2 regions of the Rhodococcus sp. H29-C3 genome follow, and region 2 is predicted to be linked to the other one. Evidence: riboswitches for the same ligand, from Rfam matches in the RefSeq annotation. Region 2 holds a riboswitch; the other holds the start of a gene.
What was found. A riboswitch is a leader RNA that binds a small molecule or an ion and turns the genes downstream of it on or off. The one in region 2 is predicted to bind thiamine pyrophosphate.
Positions count from the first base shown of each region.

Region 1: another riboswitch for thiamine pyrophosphate. It lies ahead of QMK32_RS21635 (3-oxoacyl-ACP reductase); the one in region 2 lies ahead of QMK32_RS22095 (TenA family protein).

Region 1 covers NZ_JASITC010000015.1:6,325-11,598, forward strand. The annotation lists gene QMK32_RS21620 (helicase-related protein) at 1-541, opposite strand, end outside; gene QMK32_RS21625 (alpha-hydroxy-acid oxidizing protein) at 754-1,914, shown strand; gene QMK32_RS21630 (alpha-amylase family glycosyl hydrolase) at 1,911-3,215, shown strand; TPP riboswitch at 3,327-3,416, shown strand; gene QMK32_RS21635 (3-oxoacyl-ACP reductase) at 3,463-4,233, shown strand; gene QMK32_RS21640 (LLM class flavin-dependent oxidoreductase) at 4,235-5,274, shown strand, end outside.
Region 2 covers NZ_JASITC010000016.1:4,606-9,879, forward strand. The annotation lists gene QMK32_RS22090 (ABC transporter substrate-binding protein) at 1-931, opposite strand, end outside; gene QMK32_RS22095 (TenA family protein) at 928-1,668, opposite strand; TPP riboswitch at 1,662-1,761, opposite strand; gene QMK32_RS22100 (hypothetical protein) at 1,906-2,313, shown strand; gene QMK32_RS22105 (hypothetical protein) at 2,366-3,019, opposite strand; gene QMK32_RS22110 (carboxylesterase/lipase family protein) at 3,132-4,667, shown strand; gene QMK32_RS22115 (ATP-dependent DNA ligase) at 4,722-5,274, shown strand, end outside.

The DNA.
Region 1 (5,274 bases), on a different contig from region 2:
CCAGACCCGTCGAGTCCATCTGGGCGAAATACGGGAACCCGTTGTCCAATGCTTCGAGATGCCTCCGCACCGACTCGAGCTGCGTCTCGCGCGGCGTCATCGACCGCTCGTGCATCTCCTCGGGCCGCCACTCCTCGTTGGCGTCGTCCTCGATCCAGCGCTGCAGGCTGTACGGCATCGACTCGAACGACGCCAAACCGTCGGGCAGTTCGGTCCCGTAGAACGCGAACACCCGCGGACCCGGATGCCACCGAGCACCGGAGGCCGACGCGAGAGCGCGATCCTCGAACGGTACGTCGAGGACCCACACTCGCTCACCCGGGTCCGGCAACCGTAGGTCCGGCGCGACGGTCTTACGGGGTGCACGCTTGCGCGTCGTGGTCCGCTTGGCAGGTGTCCGCTTGGCAGCGGCCTTCTTCGCAGGGGCTTTCTTGGTCGTCGACTGTGCTGCCGTCGACTCCTTGAACTTGCGCGCAGCGGCGCTCTTGCCTGCGCCGATGGTTCTCGCGGTGGTTGTGGGCTTGCGTCTACGAGGTGGCATCGGATCCAGTCTGTCGTACGGTGTCCGAAATACCGTAGAGGACGGCACCGACATCCCCTGGCCGTGCGAAGCATGCACCATTTTTGCAAACCGGATGCCCTCGCTATGACGTGATCGAGGGAGCGAGGTTCCGAACAAGCGTGCTCGCTCTCCACCCCACATGCTCGGTGATGTCCTGCCATATCGTGTGCGGCGGCACTACGGTGGTGACCATGAACTTCAGTGACCATCAAATCGGTATATATGCCCAGGGCATGTTCACCGATCAGAGGCCGCAGATCACCACGAACCTGGCCAGGCTGGAGGAGCAGGCCGCTGCCACCCTCAGCCCGGAAGCTCTCGGGTACATCGTCGCCAGCGCAGGTAGCGGTTCTACGGCACGCGCGAACCGCGATGCATTCGACGAGTGGCGGATCGCCCCGCGCATGTTGCGGAGTTCAGCAGAGCGAGATCATGCGGTCACAGTGCTCGGCACTTCCATGCCCGCGCCGCTGATTATAGCGCCGGTGGGTGTTCAGACTCTCGCGCATCCGGACGGTGAGCTTGCGACAGTGCGGGCAGCCGCCGAGCTTTCGGTGCCCTACATTCACTCCACTCAAGCTTCCCATTCGTTCGAGCAGATCGCCGAGGCTGGTGGCGACGCCCCCAGGTGGTACCAGCTGTACTGGCCCACAGACGAATCCGTTCTGCTCAGCTTTCTCGATCGAGCCAAGGCATCGGGATTCACGACGCTTGTACTGACGCTCGACACGACGCTTCTCGGCTGGAGGCCGGCCGACCTCGACCGTGGATACCTGCCGTTCCTGGCGAACCTCGGGATCGAGAACTATCTGACCGACCCGGCATTTCTCGCGGGTCTGGATCAATCGGTCGAAGCGAATCCTGTTGCTGCAGCTATGCACTGGGCGCAGATATTCCCCAACCCTGGTTTGAACTGGTCCCAGTTGGCGTTCCTGCGTGAGCAGTGGGACGGACCGATCGTATTGAAGGGAATCTGCACGGTTGCCGACGGCCGAGCAGCCGTCGATCACGGGGTGGACGGGATCGTGGTGTCCAATCACGGTGGGCGCCAGATCGACGGCGCTCGTTCGTCGTTGAGCGCGTTGCCGGATATCGTGGACGCCGTCGGTGATCAGCTGACGGTCTTGTTCGATTCCGGTGTGCGCACCGGGTCCGACATGGCGAAGGCGCTAGCGTTGGGGGCCGACGCGGTGCTGCTGGGGCGGCCGTTTCTGTACGGTTTGGCGCTCGGCGGCCAGGACGGTGTGGCGCATGTATTGCGTTGTCTTCTCGCTGAATTCGATCTCGTCACCAGCTTGTCGGGTCATACCGGTGCCGCCGAGCTCGGTCGTGAGTCGGTGATCCGAGCATGAGCGGTCAACCTGCCTGGGTCGATCACGCTATCTGGTGGCACATCTATCCTCTGGGATTCGTCGGTGCCCCGATTCATGACTGGGACGGCGGTTCGCTCGAGGACGAGCATCGACTGCACCGCATCGTCGACTGGTTCGACTACGCCGTGGAACTAGGGGCGTCGGGAATTGCCCTCGGTCCGATCTTCGCCTCCGCAAGCCATGGATACGACACCATCGATCATTTTCGCATCGATTCGCGGCTCGGCACCGAAGCGGACTTCGACGACGTCATCGGCCAAGCTCGTTCGCGTGGACTGCGAGTCATGCTCGACGGCGTATTCAACCATGTGGCACAGGCATTTCCGCGATTCGTGCAGGCGCTCGAAGCGGGACCGGATTCACGGGAGTCCGAGTGGTTCCACCTCGACTGGTCCGGTGCAGGACCGACTCATCGTAATTTCGAGGGCCACGATGAACTGGTGACGCTCAACCATGACAGCGCCGCGGTCGAGCAGTATGTCGTCGATGTCATGTCGCATTGGCTCGAACGGGGTGCAGACGGATGGCGTCTCGACGCGGCATACGCTGTGCCGCCGCGGTTCTGGGCGGCGGTTATTTCGCAGGTTCGACAGAAGTTCCCCGACGCCTACTTCCTCGGTGAGGTCATCCACGGTGATTATGCAGCCATCGTGAAGGCGAGCTCACTGGATTCGGTGACTCAGTACGAGCTGTGGAAAGCGTCGTGGAGTGCAATCTCGGAAAGGAACTTCTTCGAGTTGTCGCACGCGCTCGGGCGTCACAACGAGTGGCTCGAGACGTTCGTTCCGGCTACGTTCGTCGGTAATCACGACGTGGCCCGCATCGCCAGCACCATCACCGACGAACGCCATCTCGAGCATGCGCTCGTGGTCCTGTTCACGGTCGGGGGCATGCCGATGATCTACTACGGCGACGAACAGGGCTTCCGCGGCGCGAAAGAGGAGCGTGTCGGTGGCGATGACGAGGTTCGGCCGGAATTTCCCAGCAGCAGAGAGGAACTCGCCCCGTACGGTTGGCCGACGTTCCATCTGCATCAGCAGCTGATCGGGCTTCGCCGCAGGCATCCCTGGCTCGTCGAGGCGCGCACCGAGACGGTGGAGCTGTCCAATACCGCGATGCTGTACCGCGTCCACTCGGGTGACGAGCAGTTGCACGTGGCGTTGAACCTCGGTGACGAGGAAGTGACGTACCGCGTGGACGGCGAGATATTTGCCGGCGAAGCACATGCGGGCGGCGGATCCACCAGGATTCCACCCCACGGCTGGGTGGTGCTGGGCTAGGTGCAGGCGTCATTCGGGGTCCGGACGTACCGAAAATCGACTTGTCCGGTATCTATACGTATTTCTACGATGGATGCTAGATAGACGGATATTCGGCAAGAGGTTACAGTCTTCCTCGACACGGGGTGCCTAACGGCTGAGAACACACCCGTCGAACCTGATCTGGTCAACACCAGCGTAGGGATGTCTGCACGTGGGATACGTGCATGCTCTGCGCGGTGTGGGCCGGAAGAGCGAAAGGCCTGACATGAACATCCAGTCGAAAAAGTTGGACGAGCAGACAGTAGTCGTCACCGGAGCGGGCAGAGGTCTGGGCACCGCGGTGGCCAGGGCATTCGCGCGAGAAGGCGCTCGCGTCGTGGTGAACTACCGCAACAGCCGAGTCTCGGCGGAGGCGCTGGCGTCAGAGATCGGCGGGATAGCGGTCCAAGCCGACATCACCGACGCCGAGCAGGTGGACGCGTTGTTCACCGAAGCCGAAGCGCACTTCGGTTCCTCCGTGACGACGGTGGTCAACAACGCGTTGGCCGACTTCTCGTTCAACGGGGACGCGCGCAGCAAGGCCGACTCGATCACATGGGACGAGTTCGACGCGCAGTTCCGTGGCACTGTGCGTGGTGCGCTGACGACTACGCAGCGAGCGCTGAAGGGGATGCGCGCAGCAGGATTCGGCCGAATCATCAACGTGGGCACCAATCTTTTCCAGAACCCAGTGGTGCCGTACCACGACTACACGGCATCGAAGGCTGCGCTGTTGTCTCTGACTCGAACTCTCGCAGCGGATCTCGGCGGCGACGGTATCACTGTGAACATGGTGTCGGGTGGCCTACTGCGGACCACCGACGCCAGTGCCGCTACACCAGAGGAAGTATTCGACCTCATCGCGGCGTCGACGCCGTTGCAGCGAGTGGTGACACCAGAGGAGTTCGCAGATGCCCTGTTGTTCTTCGCGTCTCCGTGGTCGAGGTCGGTGACCGGACAGAATTTGGTTGTGGACGGCGGCTTGGTCAAGGACTGACATGCTGCACCTCAACGCATTCCTCTACGGCTGTGGGCATCACAGTGCAGCGTGGCGTCACCCGAATTCGAGGGTCGAGGACCTCGGCGATATCAGCTACTACCAAGAACTCGCGCAGACCGCGGAGCGGGGCAAGTTCGACGCCGTGTTCTTCGCGGACGGACACTCCGTTCGTGATCCGGCCGGCGCGGGCACCTGGTTTCTCGAACCGATCACAGCCCTGACGGCGATGGCCGGAGCGACCACCCATATCGGCCTGGTCACCACCATATCCACGACGTTCTACACACCGTTTCACGCTGCGCGGTTGCTCGCCTCGCTCGATCACATCAGTGGTGGCCGCGCAGGATGGAACGTCGTGACCTCGATGTTCGACGCCGAGGCGCGCAATCATGGATTCGAGGACATTCCGGCACGGGTCGAAAGGTACGAACGCGCAGAGGAATTCGTCGAGGTTGCCCTCGCGCTATGGGACAGCTGGGAACGGGACGCGCTGGTACTGGATCGCGAGGGAATGTATGCGGATCCGGCGAAGGTGCATCCCATCGATCACGTCGGCAAGCACTTTCGGGTGGACGGCCCGTTGACGGTCCCCCGGTCTCCGCAGGGACGTCCGGTGCTGTTCCAGGCAGGCGCGTCGGGACCGGGGCGTGATCTTGCGGCTCGTTACGCGGAGGCGATCTACGCCGTTGCCTACGATTCCGAGGCCGGCGCCGCCTACTCTTCGGATGTCAAGCGCCGCATAGATGCTGCCGGACGAGACAGCTCGTCCGTCGGAATCATGCCGGGTTTGGTGACGTATGTCGGGTCGACGATGAGCGAGGCGAATGCGAAGAAGGCCGAGCTCGATGCACTGCTTCCCGTCGAGCAGTCGTTGCGCACACTGGGGATGTTCGTGGAGCAGGACTGCAGCGATTGGGAGCTCGACGGACCGGTTCCTGCTCTTCCGCCGATCGAGGAGTTCACCGGACCGCACGGTCGATACGAGACGATCCTGCGGACAATCGCCAAAGACGACCCGACTGTCCGCCAGCTTCTCGG
Region 2 (5,274 bases):
GGACACCGTTCTCGTACAGGAATTTCGAATATTCGGTCCATTTGTCGAGGTTCTGTCGCCCGACTGCGCCCGACTCGTCCAGCATGTAGCGGTCGGCGAGCATCTGTTGGCTTTCGAAGACCAACTGCTCGTCCGTGAAGACTCCTGGATTCGCATCGATGATGTCCTGCGCGGCGCGGACCGGATCGTCGGCCGCGAGTTGGTAGCCGCGTTGAAGCGCCTGGACGAACTGCTTGGCCTCGTCGGGATGGCTTGCCAGCCAGTTCTCGTTGCCGTTGACCGTGAGGGCGTAGGCGTCGGGGAAGCCGTAGTCGGTGTAGTCGAAATATTTCATCGGAGTACCGCTGTGCTCGGCCTCGATACCCTCCCACGCCAAGTAGGACACGGTGAAGTCGGCTGTGCCCGAATACACGGCCTCGTAGGCCGACGTTCCGAGCACGACGGTCTCGTACTCACCTGCGCCGCCGTCGTTCTGAATGACCTGGCGTAGTCCTGCCTTCTCGCCGGTATCGCCGAAGCCTGCGTAGACCTTGCCGTCCAATGCTTTCGGGCTCGGTATGTCTTCGCGATCGGCTTTAACACCGATTCCGGTGGCCCAGTGTTGCAGCGGAGCCAGTACTGAAATAATTTGGGCCCCTGCAGTTTTTGCGAATGTAGTCGAACTCTGAGTGCTGATGCCGAACTCGGCATTGCCCGCGTCGACCAGCGTGTCCGGAGAAGTGCTGTTGTAAGGCAGTACTTCGACGTCGAGTCCGGCGTCGGCGAAGTACCCCTCCTGTAAAGCGACGTACAGTCCGGTGTGGTTGGTGTTCGGTGTCCAGTCGAGTGCGAAGCGGATGATGTCGGAGTCAGTGGATTGTGCACACGAAGTCAGCGATGTGATGGTAGCGACGGCAACTGCGATGGCGCCGATCCTTCGGGAAAGTGTCACAGTGCTACCTCCGACGCAGCAATCTCGGAAGAGGGAAGCGGCCACGGTGTGGGGTGAAGTGCACTGTCCCAGAACATCGATTCGTACCGCGTCGCGATGACGAATGCGTCGATCATGGCGCTTCGTTGAGCGTCGGTAGCGAATCGAGCGGCGTCGTCGACCAGGAGGCGCGCGCATTCGACGGCATCACGGAATTCTACCGAGTCGTACGTCGAAACCCATTGCGCGTAGGGATGATTCGGATCACGTTGAAGAACCTGCTGGGCCGATACCGAAAGGCGAACGGCCACGTCGGCATAGATCCAGAAGCATGGCAGGATCGCCGCCGCCGCAACGGGATAGGGCTCGGTGGCAGCGGTTGCTACCAAATACGAGACGTATCCGAGGCAGGTGGGTGAATGTATGGCCCGCGCGTTCGTCGTGGGGAGTGCGTCACCGGAGAGCAGTGACTCGTGAAGTGTTGCCTCCTCGACTGCGCTCGCCGCGGAGGTGGCCCAAAAGGCGGCCGTCGCAGTATCCGGCGCTTTCGATGCCAGAATGGCCAGCGCCTTCGCGTATCCCGCCAGATACAGCCGATCCTGCTCGAGATACGTGCGGAACGCGTCGAGCGGCAAAGTGCCTTCGCCCAGCAGTGTCAGAAATTCGAGTTGGTCGATCGCGTGACGCAACGAAGTCGTTGCGGTCCACATCAGATCCGTATGGCGGACAGGATCCACCGAGTTTACAGGCGCAATCATCGCCTTGACATCCCTTCGTCAGCATTACCTGCATCAGGTTCGACGGGTGTGATCTCAGCATCCGCATGTACGGACGCACCCCGTGTCAGAACACCGCCGACCCTAGCACCCTTGGTCGGCGATGCAGTGTGAGCGGGCCGTAGACCTCTCCACGACCAACCCTGTCGACTACGACCGAACGGTGAGGCGAAGCTCGATCCTGTGATCGTGAGTACACCGGGCGCTTACGATGGCGGCATGAATGCACCGAGGAGATGGACGAAGTCAGCAGCAGTCTTGGTTTTCACGGCCGCGGCGTTACTCGCAGGAAGCGGAATTGCGACTGCCGACGAGTGGCCGCCGATACCGAATTACCCGAGCCCGAGCGTTCCGTTCGAGACAAAGGGATTCCTGACGCCGACCGATCCGGCCTATTGGAATCCCTTTCTCGCCGAGAATCGGCTGACGTCGCCGTATGGAACGAGCACCAGGATCGTCTGCACCGCTTTTCACGGAGTGCTCACCGGATGCTGGCAGGCCGACGCACAAGGCAACCCACACAAGTTGGTTGCGCTTCCGTTCGACTTCCCGAACGTGACCGGATCCTCGATGCCAGGTGGCGGCCCGCAGCATTTCGTCTATCCAGGATTCATACCCGGAATCTGATCTGATTTCGTGAGGTCGCGCGCGCTTGCGGAACACCCCCTCGGAATAGCGGCTACTTCAGCTCGAATACCTTGTCCGACACCGTGAATCTATGGCCGACCTGATCCAGGCAGGTGACCCCGGACGACTCTTCGACTCGGCATTCGAGCCCATTGGAACGTCCACTTCCGGGTACGGCGAGTGTGACGCCGTACGGCAATTCTTTCGCCGTCCCGTCGAATCGATGAAAGCGTGGATCGCCAGAGCTGAGAAACCTGGCAGGGGATCCGGCAGTGATCTCGATGGTGTTGGGAGCGACCGAAGACTCCGGAGCACCACTTCCCGCCACTCGCGGGGCCGAGCGAGGGAACTCACCGTGACACCCAGCGACGGAGGTCTCGGTGACGACGATCGCGCATTCGAACTTGCCACTCGGGCTGGCGAAGTAGAAGAACCCGGCAGTGCTTTCGTACTGGGACGGGTCGACGGTCGGTGGAGGACTGCTCGTCGTCGACTTTTCGGGGGTCGTCGACTCGGTTGTTGTCGGGGCGGCCGACGTCGTCGGCGAGGGTGGAGTAGCGGGCGTCGTGCGGACTACCGACGGTGGGTCGGTGTCGACGGTGGCAAGAGGCGCCGTCGCGCTGTCGTCGACATCGGACCCGCATCCGGCAAGAACCAGCAAGGACGCGGCAGCAACGGCTGCGCCGTATGCGCGTAGTCGGTTCATCCTGCCAGCTTAAAGCGGACGGATCGATCTCAGGAATTGGTACCTTGACCAGTATCGGATGGGTATACGTCGGATACGGAGGAATGCCTTGACCGAAGTCGAGCAAGCCGGCATGTGGACATGTCAGGTACACACTCCGGATGGCGATGTGATCGGGTATCGCGACGGCACACACTTCGTGTGGAAGGGAATCCCATACGCGGCTGCGACCGACGGCGAACATCGCTTCAGGTCGCCGCGGCCGGTGGAACCGTGGGCAGGAGCGCGGGATTGTCGAAGTTTCGGTGATGTCGCGCCCCAGGGCAAAGCTAGTCCGGTGCCGATCGATCCGGCGATCCCGATGTCGGAGGACTGTCTGTCGGTGAATGTCTGGGCCCCCGAGCCCGACGGTCGACCTCGGCCGGTGATGGTGTGGATTCACGGCGGTGCCTACTCGCTCGGTTCCGCTGCACAGAGCGTCTACGACGGCAGGAGGCTGGCCGAACTCGGTGACCTGGTGCTCGTCACCGTCAACTATCGCGTCGGTGCTTTCGGATTCCTCGACTTGTCGTCGTTCTCCACAGCGGAGACGGTCTTCGAGACGAATCTCGGCTTGCGTGATCAGATCGCGGCACTCGAATGGGTGCAGCGTTGCGTGGAATCGTTCGGTGGTGATCCGTCGAAAGTGACCGTGTTCGGCGAGTCCTCGGGTGGCGCGTCGGTCACGACACTGATGACCTCGCCAAAGGCCGAGGGACTGTTTCACCGCGCTATCGTGCAAAGTGCGCCCGCGACGTCGGTGTACGGACCGGAACGCGCGGCGGCCGTGGCCACGAGATTCCTCGAACTCGTCGATATCACTCCGGATCGAATCGGGGAGTTGAAAACCGTCGACTTCATGCGTCTCGTCGAGGCGGGCGACACCCTGTGTTACGAGGTTCCGACGCGGGTGCCGGGCACATTGGGGCTCGCGCCGGTGGTCGACGGAGATATCGTCCCGCGGTATCCCGTTGCAGCGTTCCAGAAGGGATACTCGCACCGCATCCCGTTGATCATCGGAACGAATCACGACGAGGCATCGATCTTTCGTTTGATGAAGTCACCGTTGATGCCGGTCACGTCGGACACCGTCACGGAGATGTTTCGTGCGATCGCGAACGATCACTCGGACCTGCCGGCGTTCCGGATCGCCGAAATCATGTCGGCTTATCCGGATCGTTCGACATCGGCTGGCGCACTTGCGATGTCGAGAGATGCTGGATTTCGAATGCCGACCATGTGGATCGCGGACGCGCACAGTAGGCACGCGCCGGTCTGGATGTATCGATTCGATCATGCGACACCGATGCTGAAAGCTGCTCGTATAGGTGCGGGGCACGCGACCGAGTTGCCTTATGTCTTCGGCAATTTCGGAACGTTGAACAGAGATCCGACATTCTGGCTCGGCGGCCGCAAGGCAGCGACGGCAGTATCGCTGCGTGTGATGAAGAGATGGGTCGCCTTTGCCCTGCACGGAGTCCCAGCCACCCTCGACGGTGCGAAGCATTGGGCGCCGTACGTCGAACCGACCCGTTCCACACTTGTCATCGACGCCCAGGATTCTCTTGTCGAAGATCCGGATGCCGCTCTCCGCGCGGCATGGGGAGATCAGGTTCTCGGCTTCACCTGACTTTTGGTCGGGCACGGTGGATTGAGGTGGTCCACTTCTGGATACCTACATCTGGTGCTGTTCATCCGAATCGTCGAGACCTCGTTGGCCGTGGGCGCCACTCGCTCCCGTAAGGCCAAGACCGAGGCGCTGCGGCTGTTGCTCACAGAGGTCGACCCATCGGAGATTGCCACCGTTGTAGCGTGGCTGTCCGGTGAATTGCCGCAGGGCCGAATCGGCGTGGGGTGGCGGACCTTGGCCGATATCGACGTCGATCCGTCGGCTGCGGGCACACTTACCGTCGCCGAGGTCGATACGAAGATCACGAAAATTGCCTCGACGTCCGGTCCGGGTTCGAGCGCCCGGCGTCGCGAGGTCCTGACGGATCTTCTTGGGCGGTCGACGAGCGACGAGCGAGTGTTTCTGGTTCGGTTGCTGACCGGCGAGTTGCGCCAGGGTGCGCTCGAAGGTGTCATGACCGACGCTATCGCTGCAGCGGCGGGACTGAAAATCGACCCGGTCCGACGGGCATTCATGCTCTCCGGGAATCTATCGGCAACGGCGTCCGCTGCACTCGCCGGAGGCGAGACTGCGCTGGCGGCCTTCGAACTCGAGGTGGGACGCCCCG